DNA from 2 places in the Paenisporosarcina sp. NPDC076907 genome. Region 1 is predicted to be linked to the other one. Evidence: a T-box and tRNA genes for the amino acid it is inferred to sense, from the RefSeq annotation. Region 1 holds a T-box; the other holds one or more tRNA genes.
What was found. A T-box is a leader RNA that pairs with one kind of tRNA and senses whether it is charged. The one in region 1 lies ahead of ileS (isoleucine--tRNA ligase), so its partner is inferred to be a tRNA-Ile.

Region 1 (15,675 bases):
CAGCATCCACCCCGATAGCTTCCAAAGTTTTTACTGTGTCGTACAAAGTTTCACCTTTTAGAGTGCTCGATGTTCCTGCTTCAAATGGAAGTACGTTCAGTCCAAGTTTCCGCTCGGCCATCTCAAAACTCATTTTTGTTCGTGTACTCGGTTCGAAAAATAAATTTGCTACCGTATATGGTTTAATCAAATTAGCTGATGCTTGCTGTTGAAAGTGTGATGCACGACTTAATATCGTTTGTATGTCCTTTTCTTGTAGGTCTTTCATGCTCAATAGATGCTTCACTTTACAGCCTCCCACTTTCTTTTGGTTAAAAGAAAGCCTCTCAACAAGTGTTGAGAGGCTTAAGGGGTACCTTCAAGCAAAGATCCATGATGTCACGGAACTCTACCAGTCGGTTTCCCTTTTCCTGCCTCTCTGGACTAGGTATTAAAAGGATTCAGTATTTGATTTGTCTTCCAATGAATCAATAGCTTCTTGCGGTCTACCAGGTAGGACCAAGTTTAGTAGAACACCGACTATGGCAGCTAAAGCCATGCCACCAACTTCAAACGTATCCATGAAGTGTAGTTTCGCCCCACCGATTCCGATTACCAGGATAATCGATGAAATGACTAAGTTACGCTTGTCTCCAAAATCAATGTTGTTATCTACCAGCATGCGTAGACCTGATGACGCAATGATCCCGAAGAGTAAAATCGAAATTCCACCCAGCACTGCATTTGGAATCGTTGCAATGAGTGCCATGACTTTGCCAAAGAACGAGAAGGCGATGGCAAGTACTGCAGCACCCCCAATGACATAGACACTATATACTCGGGTAATTGCTAGCACTCCGATGTTTTCACCGTAAGTTGTTTTTGGTGGTCCACCCAACAGACCACTGATGAAAGTTCCAAGGCCGTCACCTAATAATGAACGATGAAGTCCTGGATCTTTTATGTAATTGCGGTTAACGATTTTTCCTAAGACCAATTGATGACCGATATGCTCGGAAATCGTTACGATTGCGATGGGAACCATCAGCCAAAGTAAGGTCGGCGTAATGACAAATTCATAATGCACACCAGGAATCAGGAAGTCAGGAACTGATATCCAATCCGCTTTTTTTACTGGATTGAAATTGACGATTCCGATTATCAATGAGTACACATATCCTACGATAATTCCAATCAGAACCGGCATTAAGCTGATGATTCCTCTGAAGAATAACGTTGCCACAACTGCTGCTGCTAATGTCACTAAGGCTGCTGAGAAATGCAGCATGCTGTATTCTTTTATTCCGTCTAAGTCAGGGTCGATATTCATCGCCATATCGATTGCGACTGGTGATAAAGCCAACCCAATTACGATGATGACAGGTGCCACTACAATCGGCGGTAATATTTTCATAATCCATTTATAGCCTGTTTTCCAGATAATCAGCGAAACGATAAAGTAGACGATTGCGACGAACAGACTGCCAATCATAGCACTGCCGATACCGCCTTCTTTCGTTGCCATTTGAATCGGCAATATGAAAGCAAATGAAGAACCTAGATAAGCGGGAACTTGGAATTTCGTTACGAACATAAAGATCAGCGTCGCGATCCCACTTGTTAACAATGCAATTGCCGGACTTAAGCCGACCAATTGTGGCACCAGTATTGTTGCCCCAAACATGGCAAACATATGTTGAATACTTAGCGTTGCTAACTTGCCCGTTGAAGGTCTGTCATGTATGTCCAAAACTGTTTGTGTATTTGTCATCTCATTCTCCCCATTCGTCTACTCGTGAATTGTTACACTGTCTTCATGATCTGTTTCTTGCATACGTACAACAATTCGTTCCAGGCTTGCGGTCGGAATATTTTTTCCGACATAGTCCGCTCGTACGGGTAATTCGCGATGACCTCGATCAATCAAGACTGCTAATTGAATTTGTGATGGTCTTCCCAAATCCATTACCGCATCCATTGCGGCTCTTACTGTGCGCCCTGTATACAAAACATCATCTACCAAAATGACTTTCTGGTCGGTCACAACATGTTGGATATCCACTTGTTGCACAAGAGGTTCTTTGTTTGCCGTTTTCATGGATAGGTCGTCTCGATACAATGTAATATCCAGCTCGCCGGCTTTGATTGACTTACCTTCAATTTTTTCAATTTTGGCAGCCAGGCGATTCGCTAAATAAGCTCCTCTTGTTTTGATCCCTACAAGAATACAATTCTCAATTCCTTTGTTGCGTTCAATAATTTCATGAGCGATCCGTGTCAAAGCACGGTTAATGGCTTGTTCATCCAAAATATTCGCTTTTTCGACCATCTTCGATTTCTCTCCTTTTTCCCCAAATAAAAACCCTCTCGTCCAAAGATGGATGAGAGGGTGTGAATGCAGAAAATTAGGCGTATGAATAACACACAGCATGTGTTCTTATACGTTCACTGTTACCTTCTCAGCCTCTCTGGACTGTTTTTAAAGGTGTTCTATTAAATTTTGATTTGTGTTAATGAATGAAAAGACGTATGAACTTTAACTACCGTCCTATACTTTAAACTAGTATAGATTTACTTTTCCTTGGTGTCAACAGTCGTTTTCATTTCTTCAAGCAAAGCCTGGAACTCAGCAGGTAATGGCGCTTCAAATTCCAAGTACTCTTCTGTACGTGGGTGAATGAACCCGAGAACGCCTGCATGTAACGCTTGTCCGTCAAACTCGATTGTTTTTTTCGGTCCATATTTCGGGTCACCTGCAAGAGGGTAACCGATGTATTTCATATGCACACGAATTTGATGTGTACGTCCTGTTTCCAGTCGACATTCCACCAATGTGAAGCTGCCGAAACGTTCCATAACACGGAAATGCGTGACGGCATGTTTTCCTTTATCAATAACTGCCATGCTTTGACGATCGCGTGCATCACGGCCAATCGGCGCATCGACGGTACCTTTATCATGCGGAATATGACCATGAACTAAAGCTGTATATTTACGGGTAACCGTCTTTTTCACTAACTGATCCACTAAAGATTCATGCGCTTTATCATTCTTTGCAACCATTAATAAGCCAGAAGTGTCTTTATCGATACGGTGTACGATACCTGGACGCATTACACCATTAATACCGGATAAATCTTTTACCTGGTGCATCAAGCCGTTTACAAGTGTTCCTGAAGTATGTCCAGGGGCTGGATGAACGACCATTCCGCGTGGTTTGTTTACCACTAGAACGTCTTCATCTTCATAAACGATTTCAAGATTTAAATCTTCTGCTTGGATATCCAAAATTTCAACATCCGGTACTGTGACATTAATAACATCATTAGCTTTCACTTTGTAGTTAGATTTAGCAGTTTCACCGTTGACTAATACGGCTCCATCTTTTAACCATATTTGAATTTGACTACGTGACCAATCTGCTTCAAGTGTTGCTAATGCTTTGTCGATACGTTCACCTTTTTGTTGCTCTGAAATTTTATACGTAAAATCTTCCATCTATTCACCTTTTCTCTTTGCAGCTTTTTCTGCTTTTTCTTCTAAAAATAATACGATGATGAGCATGACGACCCCAATGGTTAATGCTGCATCTGCAACGTTAAAAATCGGAAAATCATAATTTATGACTGGAATAAGAACGTCCGCAAAATCCACAACTTCACCGCGGAACAAACGATCTATAAAATTCCCAATCGCACCACCAAGTAAAAGCATCAAACTTAATTGAAAGTATGGCTTTCCTTTTGCTTCTTTATGAAAGTAATACAAAATACCAATGACCACGATGATCGTGACGATCGTAAATAGCCACATCTGTCCTTCTAACATTCCCCACGCTGCTCCACGATTCCGATGGGAAAGTAATGCAAACGTCGGATCCATTAAGACAATCCGTTCGCCTAGTTCCATATTTTTTACAACCAACCATTTTGTCCATTGATCAATCGCCACAACGGCAATTGCTACTAAATAAAAAATGTACACGAATGTTCCTCCGTTACGCAAGTATCTTAGCTAGTTTACCACATAACATGAACGGACAGAAAGAGCTGCCCAAAAAGGACAGCTCTTTCACATGCAGGAATACTTAGTCTGGCAATAATCAAAGCCAGTTTCCCGATCTTTTATACGTAATATTTTTCTACTACATCTGCACATCGTGGACATAATGTCGGATGTTTTTCATTTTCTCCCACTTTGGAAGAAATTGTCCAGCATCGTTCACATTTTTCACCTTGTGCTTTTGTAACGACAACAGATGACACTTCAAGATTTAAAGCCTCCGCTGGTGCTTCTTCTTTTGCACCCGCTAATGTAAAGTCCGACACGATGAAGAATTGTGCAAAATCCACTTTGCTTGCATCAAATGCTTCTACAAGTTCTTTCTTCACATAAAGCGTAACTTTTGCTTCTAGTGACTTCCCGATGACTTTTGCATTACGTGCTTCTTCCAATGCTTTTAACACGTCGTCACGTACTAGCATTAATTGTTGATACTTCGTACGTAAACTTGCAAACACTTCATGTGATACCGCTTCAGGGAAGTCAGTCAGCTGCACACTTTCTTCCGTTTCATGTGTCAGGAAGACCCATAGCTCATCCGTCGTATGCGGTAGAATTGGTGTTGTCAGTTTCAATAATCCAATCAATGTATCGTACATGACTGTTTGCATCGCACGACGATGTGAATTGTCCACTCCTTCGATATAAACAACATCTTTTGCAATATCCAAGTAGAATGAGCTCAAATCAGATGATACAAAATTGTTGACAGCATGATAAACACTTGGGAAGTCATACTTGTCATAAGCTTTGCGAACAGTTTCAATCAAATCTTGCAGTTTCATGAACATGTACTGATCTACTTCACGTAAATCTTCGAAAGCAACACGATCGGTCTGTGGATTGAAGTCCGATACATTTCCATGAAGGAAACGGAACGTATTGCGAATTTTACGGTAAACTTCAGCAACTTGCTTGAAATTTGAGTCCGTTACTCGAACGTCTGCTGTGTAATCGACAGATGCTACCCATAGACGAAGAATGTCAGCACCTAGTTGATTCATGACTTTCGCAGGATCGATGACATTTCCAATAGACTTACTCATCTTACGTCCTTCACCATCAAGTGTGAAACCATGGCTTAACAATCCTTTGTATGGAGCGTGACCACTGATAGCAACACTTGTTGTTAACGAGGAATTGAACCATCCACGGTATTGATCCGATCCTTCCAAGTATAAGTCAGCTGGATACGAAAGGTCTTCACGCTCATCAAGTACAGCTTGGTGAGAAGATCCTGAATCAAACCAAACATCCATAATATCCGTTTCTTTAGAGAAGCGGCCGTTTGGACTATTCGGATGTGTGAATCCTTCTGGAAGCAAGTCTTTCGCTTCACGTTCAAACCACACTGTCGAACCGTGTTCACGGAACAATTTTGAAACATGGGCAATCGTTTCTTCCGTTAAAATTGGTTCTCCATCTTCCGCATAGAAGACAGGGATTGGAACACCCCATACACGTTGGCGGGAAATACACCAGTCTCCACGGTCACGGACCATGTTGAAGAGACGAGTCTCACCCCATGCAGGTGTGAAGGATGTATTCTTAATTGCGGTTAATAATTCGTCGCGGAATGCTTCAACAGAAGCGAACCATTGAGCTGTTGCACGGAAAATAACCGGTTTTTTCGTACGCCAGTCATGAGGTGCAGAATGTGTGAAGAATGTTAGTTTTTCTAAAGCACCAGCAGCATCCAAAGCTTCTGTGATGACTTTATTGGCTTTATCATAAAATAATCCTTCGAAGCCAGGTGCTTCAGCTGTTAATACACCACGGTCATCCACTGGTGAAAGCACTTCAAGTCCATAAGCTTTACCTACTTGGAAGTCATCTTCCCCATGCCCTGGAGCTGTATGGACACATCCAGTACCACCCTCGTCAGTTACATGGTCCCCGAGCATTACAAGCGAATCACGGTCATATAAAGGGTGTTTCGCTACCATGCGATCCATTTGTTCACCTTTTAGTGTCTGAACAATCTCATAAGAATCCCATTCAAGAGTAGTTGCCACATTCTCCAGTAGTGCTTTTGCTAAAAGGTAACGCGTTGATGCAACTTCTACAATTACATAGTCGAATTCAGGATTTACTGAAATTCCAAGATTAGCTGGAATTGTCCAAGGTGTAGTCGTCCAGATAATAATTTTAGTTCCTTCAGCAACTACGCCTTTACCATCTGTCACTTCAAAACTCACATAGATAGATGGAGATTTTTTATCCTGATACTCGATTTCAGCTTCAGCAAGCGCAGACTCACTTGATGGAGACCAATAAACTGGTTTTAACCCTTTATAGATATAGCCTTTACGTGCCATTTCACCAAAAACTTCAATTTGACGGGATTCATATGCTGGTTTCAATGTCACATATGGATTTTCCCAATCACCTTGTACACCAAGGCGTTTAAATTGTTCACGTTGACGGTCAATTTGTTCATAAGCATATGTTTCACATAAGTTCCGGAATTCCGCTACCGTCATTTCTTTGCGATTGACACCTTTATTCGTTAAAGCTTGCTCAATCGGCAAACCATGAGTATCCCAACCTGGAACATACGGTGCATAATAACCCGTCATAGATTTTTGACGTACAATCATGTCTTTTAGCACTTTGTTCATAGCATGACCCATGTGAATATCGCCGTTCGCATATGGAGGGCCATCATGTAAAATGAAACTTGGGCGCCCTTTAGTACGCTCCAAAACTTTTTCATAGAGTTTCATTTCATTCCAATTTTCTTGCATCGCCGGTTCCCGTGTAGGTAAGCCACCGCGCATTGGGAATTCCGTTTTAGGCATCAATAAAGTATTTTTGTATTCCATTTTAAAAAACCTCCTCTTAATATACAAGCGCATTGCTTGGGGGACTGACCATTCAAATCTTCCTATTCTCAGGAAAATCCAACCATTTTAAACCAAACAAAAAAACTCCTCATCCCAATGAAGGGACGAGAAGTTATAACTCGCGGTACCACCCTAATTGCAACATGAAGAAGTTGCCAGCTTAGATCACGTTAACGGTGTGAATCCGAAATCACTTACAAAATCAAGTTCAGTGATTTTACTCAAGAGTGATTTTCATTTGATTGCCGCCTGTTCGGGCTTCCACCATCCCCGAATCGCTTTTCTGTGCTTTCAAACTACTGTCTCTTTCAGCGTATTAGTATAAAGTATTGTTTACAGTTTCACTATGTCTGGCTAGAAACATCTGCTATAGAGACGTTCTTCGCATTTCTTATAATATGTAGATATTATAGGGAATGATTCCATAATCGTCAAGCTGTGATTAGTCTTCTTTTGAATCCATTCTTTCAAGCTGAGTCGTGTCCACTTCATATTGCATCAAGTGATCCCAATCATCAGTGTTGATTAAATCAAGCTGAGCTTCGACCAACATTTTAAAACGGTTACGGAAAACTTTTGATTGCTTTTTCAAATCTTCAATCTCAAGGGCAATGCGGCGAGCTTTCGTCAATGCTTCATTTACGATACGGTCCGCATTTTTCTCAGCTTCTTTAACGATTAACTTTGCTTCTTTTTGAGAGTTTCGGCGTACTTCTTCTGCAGCTTCTTGTGCAACCACGATTGACTTCTGAAGTGTCATTTCGATAGTTGTGAAATGGCCAACTCGCTCACTTGACGACTTCAATTTCTCTTCCAATTCTTTTTTATCTTTGATTAGAAGTTCGAAATCTTTAATCACTTGGTCCAAAAATTCGTTGACCTCATCTTCGTTATAGCCTCGGAACCCACGACCAAACTCTTTGTTATGAATATCTAGTGGTGATAGCGGCATTTCAAAAATCTCCCCTTTACTAACTTACATCGTTTCCAACTATTATACCGTTCATTGTCGATGATGACATCAATAATTCGAATTTTCTTGAATATAATTCACGAATTTTGTTCAATTCGCCCTATTTGAAGTCGTATTTTGTCTTTCTTTGTACGTCCTTCAATCATTCCAATTCGTATTCTCCCATAGCCCCTGATCGAAAGCAAATCAGATTCATGCAATTCGAATGATGGTTGTTCGCGCACAGTCCAGTTCACCTTTACTTTACCACCATGGACAAGCATCGATGCTTTTTGTCTGGAGACATTAAAAAGAGAAGCGATGATTGTATCAATTCGCATTGAACTTACTGTATGTGTCTCTTCGACCCACACGTCCCTGTTTTCTAAATAGGCATGGTCAGGCTGCAGTTCTTCCAAATGAACTTTTGCCTTACCAATGGAAGTAAGATGCATCCGTACAAAATCGGCAACTTCCGAAGCAACTGCAAATTCAATTTGATTGTCATCCACTCGGATATCTCCAAATTTTGAGCGATCCAATCCTAATGACATAAGGGAACCTAATACATCGGGGTGTTCAATATTGATGAATTTCGAAGGATATTTAATAGAAAACATCGCAATGTCATAATCATCGTCAGTCGCAGTAAAGTATGAAGGAGCAATGAGCATCCGTTTTCTTTCTGCTTCAGGAAATTCACCAAAAGCAGTAGTTAACACATCTTCATTCTGACCAATAATTGCATGCACAATAAATTGCTGTCTTGGATCCAGGAAATCGGTCAACTTTGGGGCATACCGATCCTGCGTCTCTCGCAGCCATCCACTGACTTGTTCGATAAATGGTTGTTCATCTTTACGAAAATGTTGCAAAACTTGTTCCATCTTTGCTCTTCCTTTCAATGGTCAAAAAAAGCCCCACGAAAGTGAGGCAATCTGTTAGACAAGTCTACTTAAATATTCCAAGCCACCACGAGCGAGGTTTAATACTAGAATAGCGACAATTGGCGATACATCGATCATACCAAAAGGTGGGATAAAGCGTCTGAAAGGCTCTAAATACGGTTCACATATTCTTTCAAGGAAACGTCCGATACTCGATTCTTTCACACTCGGTACCCACGACATAAAAATATAGATAATAAGCAAAATCGAATATAATCCAATTGCTTCATTTAATAAATTGATTACAAAATCCATAAGAATTAATTACACCTCAATTATTGTATGTCATCATAAAAGTAGTCGGAAATGGCTCCAGCCACTTCTACGGTATCAGGTGCACACAAGAAAATATCGGTGCCAATACGCTGAATATCTCCGCCTAAAGCATACACGGTTCCACTTAAAAAATCCACAATGCGTATTCCCTGATCTTTATCTATTCGTTGTAGATTAACTACTACTGCTCGTTTATTTTTTAAATGCTCCGATATATCCTGCGCTTCCGCATAAACCCGTGGTTCAACAAGGATTACTTTTGAAGATTTCTGTAAGTTTTGGAGACTCACAATGTTAGGAGTTGAAGTCGATTCCGAATGCACAACTCTTCTTTCTTTTGTCGTTTTGCGAACAGTCGGTTGAGGCATTGATTGAGATTCTTTTCTGCGTTCATTCGTTGTTGGAATTTCTTCTTCTTCATCTAAGTAAAAAAAGTTTTTGAATTTATTCTTCATGCTCATGTAAGATCCTCACTTTCATCTCCGACTAGTGCTGTACCGATTCGTACATATGTGGCGCCTTCTTCGATCGCGATTTCAAAGTCATTAGACATGCCCATAGATAATTCCGTACAAGGTGCACGAGTATAGCCTTTACTGGCAATATTAACCTGCATGTCCTTGAGGGATTTAAATACGGAACGAATGACTTTTTCATCTGACGTATTTGGTGCCATTGTCATTAATCCAATGATGCGTATTTGATGATGGTCACTTAATGATTCAATGAATGGTTGGACATTCTGCAACTCAATTCCATGCTTTGCTTCTTCACCAGACACATTAACTTGAATAAAACAATCAATCTTTTGAGTTGCACGCTTTTGAATTTCATCCGCTAAACTCATTCGGTCCAATGAGTGCAAAACTTGAACACTGTTGATTACTTGTTTTACTTTGCGTGTTTGTAAGGAGCCGATATAATGCCAAATTGCGGGCGTTTTAATTTCAGCTTGTTTGGCCAACAAGCCTTCCGGGCGATTTTCACCAAGATGGTTGAGTCCTGCCAATATGGCTTCCTGCGTTCGCTCCACAGTAACTGACTTAGTTACTGCCACAATATGAACATCCTTGATAGAACGATTGACACGCGCACATGCTTGACTGATTTGCTGTTGTATTTGTTGAAGTTTCCGCTCAATTGGCATTTTTAGAAGTTCCTAACTATTAAGTATCGGTGTTATCTCATTATTGTACCAATCAAACGTTGAATATTCAATGTTTATCCGTGTTCAGAACCTTTCGTCTGAACGATAACCACGTCTTTTCCAATGACTTTAATATCGGATAATCTTATTACAGTTGTCGGTCGATTACCAGAGAACAATTCGAGCATCTTTTTCGGTTCTGCCAGGAAAAAGGATTCAATCGTTCCATTTTCTTTTGAAATTCTGGCATCATTGACAAAGCCAAGCATCCGTCCATCACTCGCCTCAATAAATTCTTTTTGTTGGATATCGGTAAATTTCAACGGTCATTCCCCCTTTTTACAGTTTATGTTCATAAACAAAAAATAAAGCTTTTATTCCGTAAAAGGAATAAAAGCTTGCAGACAGATGAAAAATCGAATTAATAACTTTTGCACTTGATGGAAAAAGAATGTGGTCGGATATTTCTTTCGCTTTCCGCGGACGAAACGCTAGCCTCCTCGGCTCGGCCTGCGGGGTCTAGCTTGTTCCGTTTTTTCCGCAGGAGTCTTCAGAAATAGCCGACCACCAGCTTACTGATATAGGTTGCAGAGACACGCAGACAGAAACTTTCTGATGATTGGAGTGGAGGCGGCGAAAACATACTGCTCCTGCGGTTACTCGTCGCAAATATATTGGCCATTTGCCAAAATATTTTCAGCGGGAACAGCACGAGCTGAAGGCACCGCAAGAAGCGAATTGTGCAATTGGAAGTTTGCACAATTCATTTGCGACGAAGCTAGCGAAGTGATGCAGGAGCAACGTTTTTTTGGAGACTGAAGCCGTGCCCGCGAAACGCGTCCGCCGAAATGGCAATCAAATTTTTTTGCTTTGGAACTTTATTCTTTGACTCATTTTAATGTCTACAATTTAAAAGCTTTTATTCCGTAAAAGGAATAAAAGCTCAGTGTTTCATCGATAATCGATGTTGTATTCTTCTTTAATGACGCGAATTGCATGTTTTTCCAGCCTTGAAATCTGAGCCTGGGAAATACCCAGTTCTTTAGCGATTTCAGTTTGGGTCTCACCGTAGTAATACCGTTTAGCCAATATTTTTTGCTCCCGGATGTCCAACTTGCTTATGCTTTCTTTCATGAAAACATATGTGGACCATGACTCTTCTGATACTTGCTCATCTTTTAACTGATCAAGCATAAAGACTGGGTCTCCCCCGTCGTGATAAATCGGCTCCTGTAACGAAATGGGTTCTTGAATGGCATCCAAAGCAAATAGAATATCTTCATGGGGAATGTCAATCATCTCAGACAGCTGCTGTAACGTAGGTTCATGCAAATGTTCTGCAATGTACTGCTCTTTTGCCTTCATTGACTTATACGCAATATCACGAAGAGACCTTGATACACGTACTGGATGATGATCACGCAAATGTCTTCTGATTTCACCGATTATCATTGGCACTGCATACGTTGAAAAACGCACATTGTGTTTTAAATCAAAGTTTTCAATTGATTTTATCAGGCCGATACAGCCCACTTGAAACAAGTCATCAGCTTGTTCTCCACGATAAGCAAAACGTTGGACCAAGCTGAGAACCAATCGTAAGTTCCCCATCACAAGCTCTTCTTTTGCTGTTTCATCTCCACTTTGGAACCTTATAAAAGTTTGTGTCATCACTTCGTTTGATAAAACAGGTAGCTTTGACGTATCTACACCGCATAATTCGACTTTTGTACGTACCATCGCTTTTTCCTCCGAACTGTTCAACACTGTGATTCTTATCAGTGTGTCCGCCTCGAAAGAAACTATGCGTTGTCAAATACGTCCAATTTCATCCATTAAGCTGTTGGTTGATTCAATTCTTCTCTCAGATCATGAATAATTTTCTTTTCTAATCGGGAAATATAAGACTGTGAAATTCCAAGCATATCTGCAACTTCTTTTTGTGTCATTTCTTCCTGACCATTTAATCCGAAACGGCATTCCATAATGTATTTCTCCCTTTTATCCAACAAGTCAATTGCCGAAAACATAAATTGTCGTTCAATCTTTTTCTCAACGTCTTCAGCGATAATATGTTCGTCCGTGCCTAAGATATCCGAAAGTAATAATTCATTACCATCTGCATCTGAGTTCAATGGTTCATCAAAAGAAACTTCAGATTTTAAGCGGCTTGTTTTGCGAAGATGCATCAGGATTTCATTTTCAATACAGCGTGATGCATATGTGGCGAGCTTAATTTTCTTTTCTGTGTTGAAAGTTTCAATCGCTTTAATAAGTCCTATGGAACCAATGCTGATTAGATCTTCAATATGGGTTCCTGTATTTTCAAAACGTCTTGCAATATATACGACAAGCCTTAAATTACGTTCGATCAACGTGTCACGAGCAGAAAGACTGCCATTCATAAATGCTTCAATGGTTTTTGCTTCTTCTTCACGATTCATTGGATGTGGTAGCGACTCACTACCGCCAATATAGTATGTTCCTTTACTGCGCCATTGACTCCAAAGCTCAATAAGTCTGTTCCAAATTTTCATTAACATAGCATTCGCCCTCCCATGATTAGCTGAATAATGTTGAAGCATGCAATATGACATCTGTTTGACGTGGAAAATGTTTGCTGTTTTTCGTCAATACGATGTAACACGGCGACAAGAATTGCTCTTTATTGGTTTTCAAACGGATATGATCCACTTTTATTCCGATTGCCCAAGTCGATTCGTTCTGAACGGTCTGGAGACGAATTAAACGCAATTGAGAGCGAAATGGTAAAGGGACATTTTTAAAATTTTCTGATGAACTTCCTTCAAAATCATGAAGATATTGCCACAAATCCATTGGAAGGTATGATTTCATTTTTTCAGCAGAAATAAAATGAACAGGATTGCCTGACAACGGTTCAATACATTGGTTGCCCGTGTCAGAATATGAGGTGAGTTGAAATTCTTGCTGAAACAGACGAATGGTGACTTGCCCAACATACGAATCTTTCAGGGCAGTCAGGTTGACGCGGAACCAATTTTTTCGGACCCCTGTTAAACTTAAAACTAGAACACTTCCTGCAACCAGCAAAACAACATACCAGGTGGCATTAGCTAGAAGTGGTTGAATAACTGTCAGCAAACCACCAGCAAATAATGCCCCTATTAAAGTATTAGTTGCAGCGAGTATCCAATTGGTGCGATTCATTCCAAAAGCAATTGTCGTCATAAAGACAAAGGTTGCAACGATTGAAAGGAAACTACCACCAAATAGGACAATACTTATTCCACCAATAAATGCACTGAGCCATAATCGCCAAGATTTTTGATGAAACGAACCCATTTTGTTTGAAAAGGAAAGTAATGAAAAATTAATGAGTGTATTAATCGTGATCAAGACTTCAGCATACATTTTCTCACCTCCTATAAATACGGTATCATTTGTCCCGTGCAAAACCTGTCAGTTCTTGTTCCTCTATTAAAAAAATCTACGACAAAAAAAGCCCAACTTAAGTAGCGATATAAGCTACTTAAGTTGGGCTTCTTTTGTTATGTCTAGTTACAAGCGCCAGCTCGCACTTCCGCTTCAAGGCATCATGCGAAAACAGGTTTTCGATTCGGACTTTCCATCGTCAGCGTCGAGCTAGATTAGCGCTTTTCACTTTTCTAAATTAGTTTCTTTTTTGACGATTACGCAAGAACGTTGGAATATCTAACGTATCTTCTTGATGTGAAGTTTGTTGCTCTCTTCTTGGTGCTTCTTGTTGGTAAGAAGGTGCTTCTTCACGTCTAGATTCACGAGTTGGAACATGTTGTGGTTGTTGTGGAGTTTGAGCTTGTTGGGCACGCCCTGCACCAAATCCACCGCTTCTTGTTGTACGATGAGTAATTTGTTCTTCGTTAAATCCAGTAGCAATTACTGTTACGATAATTTCATCTTTCAAATTATCATTGATTACAGAACCGAAGATCATATTAACATCTTCATCTGAAGCAGAAGCAACAATATCAGCTGCTTCTTGTACTTCGAATAAGCTTAGGTTCGAACCACCCGTGATATTCATCAAGACACCTTTTGCACCGTCAATTGACGTTTCAAGAAGTGGACTTGAAATAGCCTTCTTTGCAGCTTCTGCAGCACGGTTTTCACCAGAAGAAATACCGATACCCATAAGCGCTGAACCTTTGTTTGACATGATCGTTTTCACATCAGCAAAGTCTAAGTTAATCAATCCAGGTACAGCAATCAAATCCGAAATACCCTGAACACCTTGGCGAAGAACATTGTCCGCTTCACGGAATGCTTCTAACATCGGTGTGTTCTTGTCAACAATTTCAAGTAAACGGTCGTTTGGAATTACGATCAATGTATCAACTGCTTCTTTCATTGAACCAATACCGCCGATTGCTTGAGTCGAACGTTTACGACCTTCAAACGTGAATGGACGAGTAACAACACCAACCGTTAATGCGCCAATTTCACGAGCGATTTGAGCGATTACAGGTGCTGCACCTGTACCAGTTCCGCCACCCATACCAGCAGTCACGAAAACCATATCAGCTCCACGTAAAGCTTCTTCAATTTGTTCTTTGCTTTCTTCAGCAGCTTTTTTACCAACTTCAGGGTTAGCTCCAGCACCAAGCCCACGCGTTAATTTCGCGCCGATTTGTAACTTCACTTCTGCTTTTGATAAATTTAATGCTTGTGCATCTGTATTTACTGCAATAAATTCTACACCTTTAACCCCGTGTTCGATCATACGGTTTACAGCGTTATTTCCGCCACCACCGACACCAATTACTTTGATGACGGCAAGTTGGTCTACACTTGTATCAAACTCCAACATCGCATTTCCTCCTTCAATTACAATTAGTCTCTACATTTTTTTATTCGAAAAATTTATCGAGGAATTTGCGAGCTTTCCCCATAACACTTTCTTTGTCTTCTTCTTTTGTCTGCATTTGCTGTTTTTGTTTTTTTGGAGCCGGTGATTGTTGTTCAGGTTTTTTTGATTGGCCTAAAGCACTGTTACCACCGAACCGGTTAAAGAACTGATCTTCCTTATGAGCGTAACGTATTAACCCGACTGCTGTCGCGTAACCCGGCTCACGTACTCCGATATACTCAGGTGTGTACAGTCTTACGCGAGTTTGCAAAATGTGACGAGCCAGTTGTGATAGCCCTTCTAATTTTGCAACGCCACCTGTAATGACCACGCCACCTGGTAAATCCTGAAGACCCATGCGATAGAATTCTTCTAAGACTAATTCAAATAACTCTTCTAAACGAACGCCAATAATTTCCGAGATGTATCTCTGACTATATTGTTCTTTCATTTCTGCACCAATCACAGGAACTTCAAACAATTCATCGTCAGATGCATCATCATAAAAGGCATGTCCATATTGATGTTTAATTTTTTCCGCTTGTTCAGTCGGAGTTTTCAGGACAATAGATAAATCTTTTGTCAAATGATCCCCACCA
Region 2 (15,216 bases), on a different contig from region 1:
CCATTAGCTCAGTTGGTAGAGCATCTGACTTTTAATCAGAGGGTCGTAGGTTCGAATCCTACATGGCTCACCATTTTCATACTAAGTTGCGGGTGTGGCGGAACTGGCAGACGCACTAGACTTAGGATCTAGCGCCGCAAGGCGTGGGGGTTCGACTCCCTTCACCCGCACCATTTTTTACAATGTTATACAAGCGGAAGTAGTTCAGTGGTAGAACACCACCTTGCCAAGGTGGGGGTCGCGAGTTCGAACCTCGTCTTCCGCTCCATAACTTCTTTAATGCCGGGGTGGCGGAACTGGCAGACGCACAGGACTTAAAATCCTGCGGTAGGTGACTACCGTACCGGTTCGATTCCGGTCCTCGGCACCATCTTTTCATAAAACATCATATTTAGCGCCCGTAGCTCAATTGGATAGAGTACTTGACTACGAATCAAGCGGTTAGAGGTTCGAGTCCTCTCGGGCGCGCCATAATTTTTGACTCGGGAAGTAGCTCAGCTTGGTAGAGCACTTGGTTTGGGACCAAGGGGTCGCAGGTTCGAATCCTGTCTTCCCGACCAGTTTATTTCATCCCTTTTATGGGGCCTTAGCTCAGCTGGGAGAGCGCCTGCCTTGCACGCAGGAGGTCAGCGGTTCGATCCCGCTAGGCTCCACCAACATTTTATAAAGATCCTGGCGGCATAGCTCAGCTGGCTAGAGCGTACGGTTCATACCCGTGAGGTCGGGGGTTCGATCCCCTCTGCCGCCATTTTTTAGGACCTTTAGCTCAGTTGGTTAGAGCAGACGGCTCATAACCGTCCGGTCGCAGGTTCGAGTCCTGCAAGGTCCACCACTTATATATCGCGGAGGTATACCCAAGTTTGGCTGAAGGGATCGGTCTTGAAAACCGACAGGGGAGTCAAATCCCGCGGGGGTTCGAATCCCTCTACCTCCTCCATTTTTACTAAGTGTGTGGTGTAAGACTATCAAATATAAACATACATATTAACTCGCTAAATGCAGGTGTTCATAACACAATAAGTGTTGAAGCAATTATGTTTATAACAATAATATTATCGCGGGGTGGAGCAGCACGGTAGCTCGTTGGGCTCATAACCCAAAGGTCGCAGGTTCAAATCCTGCCCCCGCAACCAAATGGTCCCGTGGTGTAGCGGTTAACATGCCTGCCTGTCACGCAGGAGATCGCGGGTTCGATTCCCGTCGGGACCGCCATTTTTTCTAAAGTATTAAAAATTGGAATAAGCAAAGAGATTCACAGCTTAGTACAATTTAATTGTGGCTCAGTAGCTCAGTCGGTAGAGCAAAGGACTGAAAATCCTTGTGTCGGCGGTTCGATTCCGTCCTGAGCCACCATATTTGCGGGTGTAGTTTAGTGGTAAAACCTCAGCCTTCCAAGCTGATGATGAGAGTTCGATTCTCTTCACCCGCTCCATTTTTTATGTGGGCCTATAGCTCAGCTGGTTAGAGCGCACGCCTGATAAGCGTGAGGTCGATGGTTCGAGTCCATTTAGGCCCACCATTCCGAAGTAGCTCAGTGGTAGAGCAATCGACTGTTAATCGATTGGTCGTAGGTTCGAGTCCTACCTTCGGAGCCATTATTTCTGGGGAAGTACTCAAGTGGCTGAAGAGGCGCCCCTGCTAAGGGTGTAGGTCGGGCAACCGGCGCGAGGGTTCAAATCCCTCCTTCTCCGCCAGATATAAGGCCCCTTGGTCAAGCGGTTAAGACACCGCCCTTTCACGGCGGTAACACGGGTTCGAATCCCGTAGGGGTCATTTAAAAAGATGCGCTATCTTCGGGATAGCGTGTTTTTTTATGGAGAAATGTCGAATTATAGGATATTATGTCTACCCATAATTGATATATGATAATCTAATCCTGCAGCTATTAAGCTGTAGGCTTTCTTGCTGTTATTTGATATGTGGAAGCTCAGTCTGACTTTTTGGCACTCACGTCTGAAAAATGGGAGAGGACGTCTGAGAAATGAAGCATCACGTCTGAAAAAACGTGGTTGACGTCTGAAAATCCTACATTCTCAAAACAGGTGAGTCATTCTTTATACCGAGCGAAGAGAACAGCTCCATTCATTAGAAGTTGTAGAAATATACAAAATGACCCTAATACTGTCGTTTAATGGGTGTTTCTGTGAAAGTAAAGATCCATATGCTTTCGATCGAACACTGCGAGCCAATTGAAACCTTCTCTATATTGAAAATACATAAAAAAACCGCATTGCCTTTGTCCAGGCACATGCGGTTTGTTCAATTTCTATAAGATATATCCAATCAGCAAACCGATTCCGAGAAGGAAACCGAAGATCGTATTCGTGAGTGCGGTATCTTTCATGGCAGGACCCACTCTGAGCGGATCTTCATGAGCTTTAAATGTCTGAATGGCAAGTATCGGTTTTTTTATGCTCAAAATAACAAGTAGTGCCCATGGAGTGATTTCTCCTGCGACAACCAGTGCAAGGATCCATAAATATGAAGCGATGAACAATCCGAGCAATACATTGATGGCGCGTTTACGTCCAATCAGTAAAGCCATTGTTTTACGTCCGCCTGCTTTATCTTCCACTAAATCCCGTATATTATTTGAAAGCATAATTGCAGCGACTAGTAACATACTTGGAATAGACAATATCAGAGCAATGGATGTAATTTCTCCTGTTTGGATATAGAATGCGATTAAAACAATCAGCATTCCCATAAATACACCTGAAAATAATTCCCCAAAAGGCGTATATGCAATAGGGTAAGGACCGCCTGTGTAGAAATAGCCAATCGCCATTGATACGGCTCCTACAATTGCTAATAGCCAAGTGGTTTCGATGCATATGTATATCCCTAGAATAATTGAGATTGCATAGAGCAATAAAGCGAGCTGCATAACTGTTTTTGGTTGAACTCCATTTCTAACGATGGCACCACCAATCCCAACAGACTTCTCATTATCCAATCCTCTTGCAAAGTCATAATACTCATTGAACATATTTGTAGCTGCTTGGATCAGCATGCTTGCAAACAGCATAGCAAAGAATAATGGCCAGTGTATATCTGTATAGGAAATGGCAATCATTGTACCTAAAAATACAGGAACAAATGATGCAGTTAACGTGTGAGGCCGTGTTAATTGCCACCAAATACGCCAGCCACTATCAGCTTTTAAATCGTGTGACATAAAGTTTCCGCTCCTTCTTCTTTTTTTACCTCTCTCATTGTACTTCATCCACCTAATTCTGTGTAGATTGTTTGCTTTACGAGTGCTGAATCGTCTATAAAGAGGTATGATAGAAGGTAGGATATTAAAGGGTCCTCATATATTTATGAAGTCCTAATTACGGAGGGAAACTGGATGAAACGAAAGTCATTGACATCCACAGGATATGTAGTCGAAGATCAGTCTTCGGCCGTACATTTTTATACAGAAACGATTGAAGTGAATGGATTATCCTCTGTTGCTTTCTTTGAAGCAGGAGAGTCATATAAAGGTCAAAGATTTTACTGGCAGAACCGAGAAAAAACATTTACATTGGTCGGACTTGGACATGCTCATGTCATCACAAGTACCGCAGAAGAAAATCGCTTCGCTGAAGTGGATCAACAATGGAATGAACTGTGCTCTAAAATCGTGAATGAAGAACATGATTTACAACCGATATTGTTTGGCGGGTTTTCTTTTGACCCAGCCAACAAATTATCTTCCGAGTGGGATATGTTCCCTTCGGCGTACTTTGCTGTGCCTTCTTTTCAACTCGTCATACGTGACGACAGAGTATTCATCAGTATCCATTTAATAACGAGTGATAAAGATTCACAAATTCAATTTGATCGCTTACGTGGAGAACGGGATGACCTGATCCATGCAGCGCAGGTCAAGGAATTAAAACCTTATGCAAAACCGCTATTAACTCAAATGGATGAACGCTACAAGGAATTATATTTGGATGCAGTTTCACATGTGACGAAATTAATTCATGCTGGTGAGGCTCAAAAGGTTGTCATTGCCCGTTCATTGGAATTGACTTTTGCAGAAGAAGTGAGTTCACCATCTGCCATGTATCATACGTCTAAAGAGCAACCAGAAAGTTTTCTGTTTGGGCTAGAGCTTGCAGATAATTTGTTTTTTGGAGCAACGCCTGAACGCTTGGTGAAAGTAGAAAATCGTCGCGCACTGTCCACTTGTTTAGCGGGTTCTGTTAAGAGGGGACAAACTGCAATCGAAGATCAGCAATTAGGCAACGACCTATTGCAGGATTCAAAAAACAGAGAAGAACATCAATATGTGGTAGATATGATTACGGAAGTATTTAATCAATATTGTGACGAAGTCAGAGTTCCAAAATACCCTAAACTGATGAAAATCAGAGACATTCAGCATTTATATACACCAGTGGAAGGGAAGTTGCAAAAAGGTTATGGACTGTTGCAACTGGTAAAAGATTTACACCCAACACCGGCTTTAGGTGGAGAACCCCGAGGAGACGCCATGGCTATAATTAGAATGGTTGAGCAAATGAATCGTGGATACTATGCCGCACCTGTGGGTTGGATTGATGCTGAAGGAAACGGTGAATTCGCTGTTGCCATCCGCTCCGCGTTATTGAACAAAACGAATGCTTATTTATATGCTGGTGGAGGAATTGTTGCGGATTCGGATCCTACTTCTGAATATGCGGAGACATTAGTGAAATTTAGACCGATGTTACGCACTCTTGGAGGTAAATTAAATGGATAACCGTACAAATTTAACTGAATATGTACACGCTATCGTCCAAACTTTTCTTCGAGCAGGCGTTCAGGATATCGTAATCAGTCCAGGTTCTCGTTCCACGCCTCTTGCATATGCCTTTAGTCAAACAAAAGAATTCAACACATATATGCAAATTGACGAACGATCTGCTGGTTTTTTTGCTTTAGGAATGGCCAAAGCTAAACGAAGTCCAGTGCTTTTACTGTGTACGTCTGGAACGGCAGCTGCTAACTATTTTCCTTCTATTGTGGAAGCAAACTATGCAAGGATTCCTTTAATTGTTTTAACAGCAGATCGTCCACACGAACTTAGGGAAGTGGGAGCACCTCAAGCCATCGACCAAGTTCAACTATACGGAAAACACGTTAAATGGAGTGTAGACTTTCCGTTAGCAGACGAACATCAAGAGACGATTCCATTTATTGTTCGTCATACTGCGAGAGCCATTACACATGCTAAGGCAGCACCAATGGGACCAGTTCATATCAACATCCCTTTCCGAGAACCTTTGTTGCTTGATTTTGACTTCCAGCCTGAGCCTTCCTCATTTATAGAATCGACGTCAGGGACGATTGTTGCGTCACAGCCTACAATCGACTTTGTTGAACAATCGATTGCTTCCGCTAAAAGGGGACTTCTCATCGTTGGGGAACTATCTGCAGATACGGCCAAAAGAGAGTTTTGGGCTTTTGCAAAATCCATCCAGTGGCCAGTATTGGCAGATTCACTTTCTCAACTTCGGACAAGTGTCCCGGAAGATTGCTTACACTTACTTATTGATCAATACGATGCACTACTGAAAAGTGAAAACTTTAAACAGTCCGTTATTCCCGATGTAGTGATTCGTTTTGGTGCTCAACCGGTTTCTAAGCCGCTCTCACTATTTCTAAAAGATGTTCAGCCTGAAATTTATGTTGCGGTCGATGAAGATCCAATGTTCAGGGACTCGTTGGGGGTGGTGACGCACCATGTTCATTCTGTGGCGCAAGTGTTCTGGAAAGAGTTGAGCAACGTTCATGAAAACGAAGCTCTTATCAACTGGACAAAGGCAAATAAAATTGCAACAACACATGTCGAGAAATATATTCAAGAGCAAAACGACGAAGGCGCACTAGCCGGAGTGCTATTTCATTATTTGTCCGATGGGAGTGACCTCATTTCTGGTAGCAGTATGCCAATTCGGGATGTCGATACTTTCTTCAATCAAACAACTAAAGACATTGCAATTTATGCTAACCGCGGAACAAATGGAATTGATGGTGTTGTTTCAACTGCACTTGGCATTCAGCAGGCGAGAAAACGACCTGCCACTTTATTAATCGGGGACATCTCGTTCCTTCACGACAGCAATGGTTTATTGGTTTCACGTTTCCATGAGACGGACCTCACCATTGTCGTGATGAATAATGATGGAGGAGGCATTTTCTCTTATTTGCCTCAATCAAGTGAAGAGATTTATTTTGAAAAACTGTTCGGTACACCAACCGGCTTGTCTTTCGATTCAATAGCGACCATGTACGAAGCAGAATACTTTGCAGTTGAGTCAAAAGATGAGTTCATAAATGCTTTAACGACAGCAAAACAAAAAGATTTGCGAATCATTGAAGTGAAGACGAATCGCCAACAGAACGTTTTGGCACATCGACAATTATGGAACGGGATTACTGAGGAGTTGGACCTGAAATGGAACAACTAGTTGCATCAGTCCGAGGTGTGAATGTCAGTTATTCAATTAAAAATAAAAACGCTTTGGAAACCATTCTCTTTTTGCATGGATTTACTGGCAGCACGAAAACATGGCATCCAATTATTGAACAATTACCTGAAACTGTCCGTTGTATTACGGTTGATTTATTAGGTCACGGAAACACCGAATCACCTAAAGATTACAAACGATATGAAATGAGCGAACAACTAAAGGATCTACATGTGCTTATCCAAACTCTTAACATAACAAGTTTTTCACTCGTGGGCTATTCAATGGGGGGGCGAGTTGCACTTGCTTATGCACTTAGTTATCCTGAATATGTTCGGAAGTTAGTATTGGAAAGTGCGTCGCCAGGTTTGGATATAGAAGCCGACCGACTTTCCCGAATAGCTGCAGATAATCAATTAGCTATGAAGCTGGAAAGTGAAGGTCTTTCATCCTTCATCGATTTTTGGCAGGACATTCCGTTATTTCAATCTCAAAAAAAATTGGATGAGATCAAGCTTCAATCCATTAGGGAAGATCGCATGCAACAAACTGCTTCAGGTCTCTGGAATAGTTTGAAAGGAATGGGTACCGGTCGTCAACCTTCTTACTGGTTTCGATTGAATGAGTTGAAAATCCCTGTCACAATAATCACGGGTGAACTTGATGAAAAATTCACGATTATTGGAAAGCAAATGACAAAACAGATTCAAAACAGCCAGCATCTAGAAGTTTCAGAAGCGGGTCATGCAATTCATGTGGAAAATCCCGTTCAGTTTGCTACAATAATAATGGAGCAAGTATTAGAAAGATCTTGAGGAGGAAGAGTATGACACGTCAATGGGTATCAGAACGTACATATGAAGATATTAAGTATGAAACTTTTAACGGGATTGCGAAAATCACAATTAACCGTCCGGAAGTAAGAAATGCTTTCCGACCTAAAACCGTTAAAGAATTATTGGATGCATTTACTTATGCGCGCGATGATTCAAAAGTCGGCGTTATCGTATTAACAGGTGAAGGCGAAAAAGCTTTCTGTTCAGGTGGTGACCAATCAGTCCGTGGACATGGTGGGTATGTTGGAGAAGATGAAATCCCACGTTTGAACGTTCTGGATTTACAGCGTTTGATTCGCGTTATTCCTAAGCCTGTTGTTGCAATGGTAGCAGGTTATGCAATCGGTGGCGGACACGTTCTTCATGTAGTTTGTGATTTAACAATCGCTGCAGACAACGCAATATTTGGACAAACTGGACCGAAAGTCGGCTCGTTTGACGCAGGTTACGGTTCTGGTTATTTAGCTCGTATTATCGGACATAAAAAAGCGCGTGAAATTTGGTACTTATGTCGTCAATATGACGCACAAGCAGCATTAGATATGGGCTTGGTCAATACAGTAGTTCCTTACGCACAATTGGAAGATGAAACGGTTCAATGGTGTGAAGAAATGCTTTCTATGTCACCTACAGCTCTTCGTTTCCTGAAAGCGGCAATGAACGCAGATACGGATGGTTTGGCAGGGCTGCAACAAATGGCTGGAGATGCAACACTTCTTTACTACACAACTGATGAAGCAAAAGAAGGCCGCGATGCCTTTAAGGAAAAACGTAAACCTGATTTCGGTCAATTCCCTCGTTTCCCTTGATATGACAATTTTCAAGCTGTCCTTTATGAGGACAGCTTTTTCTAAAGGTGGCAAAATTTTATGTATCCTAACTGGTTAGCACAGCGTGTCAAAATGACGCCCAATCGCAAAGCATTAACATATGGACATCAATCATGGACTTTCCAACAGCTCTTTGATGAAGCCTTAGAAGTAGCGGGTTCATTGAAAGCTTTTGGCGTCAAGAATGGAGATCGCATCGCCATATTATCACCCTCACAACCAGCGTTGATTGTGACTATTCATGCTTGTTGGCAATTAGGTTGTGAAGTGGTGTTATTAAATGAAAGACTCTCTGATGGAGAGCTTTCCTATCAAATTGACGATGCTCAACCGTCTTTATTGTTAGTGGATGGTGGTTATGAAGAAAGAGTGGCTATCCATTCCCCAATTACCATGGATGTACTAACTGAGAAAACTTCCGTCAAGTTCGAAATAGAAGACGAATGGCCGCTTGAACGCACCATGTCCATAATGTATACATCCGGAACAACGGGTAATCCAAAAGGTGTTCGTCAAACGGTTCAAAACCACACAACCAATGCGACTGCCTCCGCCTTCAATATGGGGGTTCAACCAGATGATGTGTGGTTGTGCACCATGCCTGTATTTCACATTAGTGGATTATCTATTTTCATTCGCTCGGTCTTATATGGAATGGAAGTGAGGCTGTATTCGAAATTTGAGATAAGCCACGTGGTGGACGACTTAGTAAGCGGAGAGGTCACTCGTATGTCTGTTGTCTCAGTTATGTTAGAACGGATTTTACGCGAATTAGAAGAGCGAAACGTTAATGTATCGTCTCGTTTGCTGACGATGCTTGTTGGCGGTGGTCCTGTTCCGAGTACCTATTTAGTGAGAGCAATTGCTCGTGGTATTCCCATTCTGCAAACCTACGGGATGACCGAAACATCTTCACAAACGGCGACACTTGCTCCTGAAGATGCGGTAAGAAAGCTTGGGTCTTCTGGGAAGCCATTGTATTTAAGTTTTATTGAAATCGATCAAGCGACAAATCCTTTTGAAGAAGGCGAGATTTGCATCCGTGGTGGCCATGTAACCCCGGGCTATATCGGTAGAAATGCTTCCACAGCATCTCAGGAAAACGGATGGCTCCGTACGGGCGATATCGGATATTTTGATGATGAAGGATATTTATATGTCGTCGATCGTCGCTCTGATTTAATTATTTCAGGTGGTGAAAACATTTATCCGGCAGAAGTGGAAAATGCTATTCTTCAACATCCCATGATACGTGAAGCGGGTGTTTGTGGAATGAGTGACGAGAAGTGGGGACAAGTACCGGTAGCATTTATTGTCGGTGATGAGGCACTCTCATTGGAATCATTACAAGCGTTTTTGCAGGATAAATTGGCACCTTATAAAATGCCGAAAGTATTGCACCATGTACAGGTTATGCCGAGAAATGCATCGAATAAATTACTGAGAAGAGAGCTGAGAGCGTGGTTAACATCCAAATCAAAAGAGTGACGTTATATCACGTAAAAGTGCCTCTAAAACATTCATTTATTACTCACTTGCAGGAAGTGGAAGAAAGGGAGAGTGTCCTTCTTGAAGTGACGGATGCTGACGGCACAATTGGTGTTGGGGAATGTGTAGCATTTGCTTCTCCCTGGTACACCGAAGAAACGGTGGACACGGCATGGAACACACTAGAAAAATGGATAATTCCAGCCATGTTGAATCAATCCTTCTCGCACCCAGATCAACTCGAATTAGCACTAAAGGCTATCAAAGGCAACCATATGGCAAAAGCGGCTGTAAATCATGCATTATGGGATCTATATGCTAAGAAATTAAATAAACCTCTTTGGCAAGTCATCGGTGGAGTAAAAGAAACAATCGAAGCCGGTGTTGTCGTAGCTGCTGCTACTGATTGTGTAATGAAGAAAGAAATCGATGCCGCTGTAGAAAAAGGATATAAACGAATTAAAATCAAAATATCTCAAAACACCAATCCGCAAGACATGAAGTCCTTAATCGAAAAATACCCACAAACGTTATTTTTCGCCGATGCGAATGGTGCATTTACTGAAAGTACCATTGATTACTTACGCGCTTTCGACGATTGTGGTTTTGCTCTAATTGAACAACCTTTTTCGGAACAGCTTAATCGGGTTTCTGCAGAAGCTCAAAAAACAATGAAAACGCCATTTGCCTTGGATGAAAGCATTGCCAGTTATGAAGATGCGTTAGATATGATTGAACGTAAGTCAGGCAAAATACTTGTGATGAAGCAAGGCAGAGTTGGTGGACTATCAGCAGCTCTCCGAATTCATCATCAATGCATGCAAGCAGATGTGCCAATTTGGGTAGGAGGAATGATTGAATTCGGCGTATCAAAAGCATTCAATTTGGCTTTTGCTTCTTTGCCAGGTGTTACATTCCCTGGGGATTTCAGTTCATCGACACACTTTTGGAAAGATGACTTGGCGACTCCTCTCATCGATGTATGTGAAGGTAAAATTGAACTCTCGAGCTCACCCGGCGTAGGGGTTGAATGGAATCAATCGATTATTCAGCAGTTCGAGGTACGAAACAAGCTGTTTAAATAAGTAAAACCACGGAATGAAAAACATTCCGTGGTTTTTATTTTACTTCGCAGAGGCCAATGCTTTCTTTAATGTCTCTAAATTCTGTTCCATTAAGGTAAAGTATGTCTCTTTATTATCGATATCTTCATTCGTTAATACGCCTAAATTATGCAACGTCATTGCATCAGCTCCAACTTCATTCTGTATCACTTTTGTTAAATTGGATGAGACATTCTGTTCAAATAAAATTGTAGTGATGTTTTTTTCTTTAGCTAATTTAACAATTTCAGTGAGCTCTTGTTGTGACGGCTCGTCCTGCGAATTCAAGCCTGCAACTGCAACTTGCTCAAGTCCGTATGTTCCACCCAAGTAGCCAAACGCTGCATGAGAAACAAAGAACGTTTTGTTAGTTGAAGCATCTGCCATTTCTTTGAAATCTTTATCAAGCTGTTCAAGTTCGAGTATTAAAGCTTCATAGTTTTTTGTATAAGTGGCTTCATTCTCCGGGTCTTTTTCAATCAGAGAGTTTTTAATAGAAGAGGCAAGCTTCATACTAATCTGTGGTGAAATCCAAAGGTGGGGATCGGTTTTACCATGATCATGACTTTCGTGCCCGTCACCTTCATTTGCATGGCCTTCTTCATGCTCTTCATCGTGCCCGTCATTCTCATGTCCTTTACTCATAGCCAATTCTTCGTCTGTCACTTCATCGGCAGTTGCGACCATTGTCACTTCTTCATTTGCTAATGTCTTTCTCGCATTGTCGACAAACCCTTCAAGACCAAGACCTACATAAAAAAATAATTCTGCATTTGCTAAGTCCATCATATCTTTTTGCGTTGGATCAAATGTATGCTCGTTCGATCCTGCTGGATAAACGGATTCAACATGAACGTTATTTCCTCCGATGCGTTGGGTAAAATAAGTGAGTGGATAAACGGTCGTGTAAACAGTTAATGCATCGGGATTTTTAGATTCCCCGGTCGTTGGTGTGTTTTTTCCACATGCGACAGTAGATAAAACCAATAACGTGATAAAACTATATAATAGGTACTTTTTCATGTGTATCTCCTTTTTAAATAGTAACGATTACGATTTGTATATAGAACTTTCTTATCATACAAGAAACATCTATAAAAGACAAGGAAAAAGGACACAAAAAAAATGACTCATTTAAAAGTCATTTCTTTGAAGGCCATTCTTCTGGAACAGGGTCATATCCACCTTCGTGAAAAGGATGGCAGCGAAGGATTCTGCTAATAGCCAAGTAGATACCTTTAAAGGCACCATGCTTTTCAACTGCTTCAACTCCGTAGTGGGAGCATGTTGGATAAAATCGGCAGCTCGGTGGGGTCAAAGGGGAAATGAATTTCTGATAAAAACGGAAAATACCAATCACCAGGAATTTCATTTGGAGTCTCGATCCTCGTTTGATTGAGTGGGAATTGGATCGATTTTATGTTCAATTGTATACGCTTTTTTTGTAGCAAGAAGGAACATCATTGTGATGCCGATGACCATTACTACTGAGATGATGACCATAAATAATAACATTTTTTTCACTCCACTTCGTTCTGTATGTTTATTGTAGTGAACTTAGTGGTAAATTGAAAGTAATCGGGGCTATAAATCAACTTAGGAGTGTGAAATTTTTATGTCAGCAGCATTAAACAAAGAACTTAATAAACAAGTAGCAACTTGGTCAGTCATGTATGCGAAGTTACATAATTTCCATTGGTATGTAAAAGGACCTCAATTCTTTACTTTACATGCAAAGTTTGAAGAACTGTATAATGAAGCTACTCTACATATGGATGAGATTGCAGAGCGTTTATTAACATTAGGTGGTCAACCTGTTGCGACGTTGAAGGAGCATCTGGAACTATCTGATGTGACGGAAGCGACAGGAAAAGAAAGTGATAAACAAATGGTTGAGACTGTCGTAAAAGATTTCGATAAAATTATGAAATCGCTGAAAAAAGGGATGGACGAAGCTGCAAAAGATGAAGATGATATGACAGAAGATCTTTTAAATGCAGTGTACCAGTCAATTGAGAAACACCAATGGATGTTGAACGCATTCTTAGGTGATACAAACAAATAAGCAGAACAGCAAATTCCCTTTAGGGAATTTGCTTTTTTCAATTCTCCCCGGACTTTATGCATGAATTGATTGGATAATGCCATGCTAGGAAAAAGGGGTTGAATCAAATGACAAAAGTATATGTATCGGTTACTCATCATAGGTACTATTTTCATCCAGAAGACTCACCTTGGGAATATGAAATTGAAGCAGAGCCAGAAGTCTTAAATGTACTCGATCAATTATTTGATCAAAAAGAATCGTTTGAATGGAAAGGGTTTTGGCGAGCTCAAACTCCATACGTTCCTTATCATTTAGACCCGGAAAACGATGGGGTGGATTTAAGGTTGAAAAAGCTATATGCCGTGATACATGAGTACGGAAACGAAGAAGCAAAACAACAGATTGAAACCATGCCATATTATAGTTGAATGCTGTGCATGCCTTCGCTACACTATTTGAAAGGAGTGTAGTAGGCATGTTTTCTTTTGTAGATCAGAATGAGTTAAAAGTTACCTTATCATTTGAACAAAATTCCTTCTCAATTCCTACCACACATGTACTCGTGTTAGCGAATAAACAAAACCAGTGGTTGCTCACAAAACATCGCGAAAGAGGGATTGAATTTCCGGGTGGTAAAGTTGAGCCAAACGAGACGTTAGAACAAGCAGCGAAACGGGAAGTATTTGAAGAAACTGGCGCAAGCATCTCGAATTTAAAATGGTTTGCCGAATACATGGTGCATGAGGGCAAACCTTTTTGCAAGGCCGTTTTTCGTGCAAAAGTTGATTCGATTAATAATACTTTTGAACGCTTTGAAACCGACGGACCTGTATGGATGACATTACAGGAATTTTTCAAAGCAACTAATCTTAGTTTTCATATGACCGATGACGGAATGAGAAAAATGCTGGAACAGGTGATGTTAGATGAAAGTAGACGGAACGATTGAACATATTCTTCCATATCCAAGTCCAAATCCACATGTTAAATTAACTGAAATTGTTTATTGGTCTTGTGGATTCAGGATCAAAGGATTACTCGCGGAGCCTCGAAAACAGGGCAATTATGATGGGATTCTCTATTTGCGCGGAGGTATACAAAACATTGGTATGGTTCGAGCCGCTAGAATTGCTCAGTTTGCCACACAAGGATTCGTCGTATTTGCTCCATACTATCGTGGGAACAGAGGCGGAGAGGGGAAAGATGAATTTGCTGGGGAAGATCGTTTTGATGCAACAAATGGAGTAGATGTATTAAAACAGTTTATTTCAGTGAATCGTATTCATTTGTTTGCTTTTTCCCGTGGAGGAATTATGGCATTGTGGACGGCTATTTTGCGATCAGATATTACTTCAGTGGTCACTTGGTCAGGTGTATCTGATATTTTCCTCACCTATGAGGAGCGGGAGGATATGCGCAGAATGATGAAACGTGTAATTGGCGGTACTCCAACGAAGGTGCCAGATGCATATGAAGAACGTCAACCACTCAAACATATCAATGCGATTGACGCTTCTATCTTAATTATCCATGGAAGAAAAGACGGGAACGTCGGATTTGAACATGCCTTACGACTTGAAAAAGCGCTTATTCAAGAAAACAAAAAATTCGAAACATGGTATTTTAAAGATTACACACATTATTTCCCCTCTAAAATCAATAGACAGACAGTGAGAGATTTAACTGAATGGATGAAACGACAAGGAGTTTACTAGATGAAACATATTCGCATTTATTTAAAGACTACCAGTACTGCAACAAAAACTTCGATTCCTAATGACACGTCATATTGGGATAAGTTGTGGGATACATATACGAGTGACTATGCCTCTGTGGAAATACTTTGCTGGCAGACAGAAGTGCAGCATATTGAGGAATTGGCCAAAATCTCCGCACTTTCAGCAGATCAAGGTCTTGTTAAATCCTTTACCATTACTTTGAACGAAGAAAATTGTAACTATTTACGTAATCATTCGATAGATGCAGATGGTGGTTTAAAATGGTTTACTTTATTCTTTTATAAAGAAGATATTCAAATGCTTGAGATTGCACAATATGGTTCAGAGATTGTGTTGTATGGAGTAAATGAAAAAGAAGCAGAAAAATTTGAAGTACTATTCCCTGAAATTGAACACGCGGAATATTTCAAAGAACACCTCATGTAAAAAGAGGAGGGAGAGGCATGGGGAATTTATATATTAAGTACGAAACCATATTGCAATCCAATGAAACATATTGGTTTTCATTAATGACGGAGTTATTGCCAGTGTTTACAGAAGTAGAAGTGCATTGCCATGAAGATGAAAAAGAAGAGATTCACAAGATTAAACCATATGCCCATACCATTCGATTTGAAAGCGGTTTTGTTATCTTTACAATGCCTTTGAATCAGAGGTTAAAAGATTTATTGTTGTACGCAGTTAGTGAAGGAAATAGAGTCATTCCTTGGTTTAAATTAGCTTTCAA

Region 2: it encodes a tRNA-Ile, which carries the amino acid that the T-box ahead of ileS (isoleucine--tRNA ligase) is inferred to sense. The anticodon was not compared.

Annotation. Positions count from the first base shown of each region.
Region 1 is NZ_JBNNIX010000001.1:1,288,253-1,303,927, reverse strand. Features, by position in the region: gene ACQKEV_RS06330 (aspartate carbamoyltransferase catalytic subunit) at 1-286, opposite strand, end outside; gene ACQKEV_RS06325 (uracil-xanthine permease family protein) at 431-1,750, opposite strand; gene pyrR (bifunctional pyr operon transcriptional regulator/uracil phosphoribosyltransferase PyrR) at 1,769-2,308, opposite strand; gene ACQKEV_RS06315 (RluA family pseudouridine synthase) at 2,551-3,477, opposite strand; gene lspA (signal peptidase II) at 3,478-3,963, opposite strand; gene ileS (isoleucine--tRNA ligase) at 4,104-6,866, opposite strand; T-box leader at 6,985-7,208, opposite strand; gene ACQKEV_RS06300 (DivIVA domain-containing protein) at 7,330-7,839, opposite strand; gene ACQKEV_RS06295 (RNA-binding protein) at 7,938-8,726, opposite strand; gene ACQKEV_RS06290 (YggT family protein) at 8,781-9,041, opposite strand; gene ACQKEV_RS06285 (cell division protein SepF) at 9,062-9,523, opposite strand; gene ACQKEV_RS06280 (YggS family pyridoxal phosphate-dependent enzyme) at 9,520-10,209, opposite strand; gene ACQKEV_RS06275 (YlmC/YmxH family sporulation protein) at 10,284-10,532, opposite strand; gene sigG (RNA polymerase sporulation sigma factor SigG) at 11,161-11,949, opposite strand; gene sigE (RNA polymerase sporulation sigma factor SigE) at 12,045-12,752, opposite strand; gene ACQKEV_RS06260 (sigma-E processing peptidase SpoIIGA) at 12,772-13,602, opposite strand; gene ftsZ (cell division protein FtsZ) at 13,862-15,037, opposite strand; gene ftsA (cell division protein FtsA) at 15,078-15,675, opposite strand, start outside.
Region 2 is NZ_JBNNIX010000002.1:727,918-743,133, reverse strand. Features, by position in the region: tRNA gene ACQKEV_RS11485 (tRNA-Lys) at 1-73, shown strand, start outside; tRNA gene ACQKEV_RS11480 (tRNA-Leu) at 89-173, shown strand; tRNA gene ACQKEV_RS11475 (tRNA-Gly) at 194-268, shown strand; tRNA gene ACQKEV_RS11470 (tRNA-Leu) at 282-370, shown strand; tRNA gene ACQKEV_RS11465 (tRNA-Arg) at 395-471, shown strand; tRNA gene ACQKEV_RS11460 (tRNA-Pro) at 484-560, shown strand; tRNA gene ACQKEV_RS11455 (tRNA-Ala) at 581-656, shown strand; tRNA gene ACQKEV_RS11450 (tRNA-Met) at 675-748, shown strand; tRNA gene ACQKEV_RS11445 (tRNA-Ile) at 756-832, shown strand; tRNA gene ACQKEV_RS11440 (tRNA-Ser) at 845-937, shown strand; tRNA gene ACQKEV_RS11435 (tRNA-Met) at 1,057-1,133, shown strand; tRNA gene ACQKEV_RS11430 (tRNA-Asp) at 1,137-1,212, shown strand; tRNA gene ACQKEV_RS11425 (tRNA-Phe) at 1,278-1,353, shown strand; tRNA gene ACQKEV_RS11420 (tRNA-Gly) at 1,359-1,432, shown strand; tRNA gene ACQKEV_RS11415 (tRNA-Ile) at 1,443-1,519, shown strand; tRNA gene ACQKEV_RS11410 (tRNA-Asn) at 1,521-1,595, shown strand; tRNA gene ACQKEV_RS11405 (tRNA-Ser) at 1,604-1,694, shown strand; tRNA gene ACQKEV_RS11400 (tRNA-Glu) at 1,702-1,773, shown strand; gene ACQKEV_RS11395 (1,4-dihydroxy-2-naphthoate polyprenyltransferase) at 2,267-3,178, opposite strand; gene ACQKEV_RS11390 (isochorismate synthase) at 3,353-4,735, shown strand; gene menD (2-succinyl-5-enolpyruvyl-6-hydroxy-3-cyclohexene-1-carboxylic-acid synthase) at 4,728-6,446, shown strand; gene menH (2-succinyl-6-hydroxy-2,4-cyclohexadiene-1-carboxylate synthase) at 6,434-7,261, shown strand; gene menB (1,4-dihydroxy-2-naphthoyl-CoA synthase) at 7,273-8,091, shown strand; gene ACQKEV_RS11370 (o-succinylbenzoate--CoA ligase) at 8,152-9,600, shown strand; gene menC (o-succinylbenzoate synthase) at 9,573-10,685, shown strand; gene ACQKEV_RS11360 (metal ABC transporter solute-binding protein, Zn/Mn family) at 10,725-11,726, opposite strand; gene yidD (membrane protein insertion efficiency factor YidD) at 11,845-12,075, opposite strand; gene ytzI (YtzI protein) at 12,072-12,218, opposite strand; gene ACQKEV_RS11345 (Dps family protein) at 12,319-12,768, shown strand; gene ACQKEV_RS11340 (transposase) at 12,876-13,178, shown strand; gene ACQKEV_RS11335 (NUDIX domain-containing protein) at 13,226-13,699, shown strand; gene ACQKEV_RS11330 (alpha/beta hydrolase family protein) at 13,677-14,465, shown strand; gene ACQKEV_RS11325 (hypothetical protein) at 14,466-14,915, shown strand; gene ACQKEV_RS11320 (hypothetical protein) at 14,933-15,216, shown strand, end outside.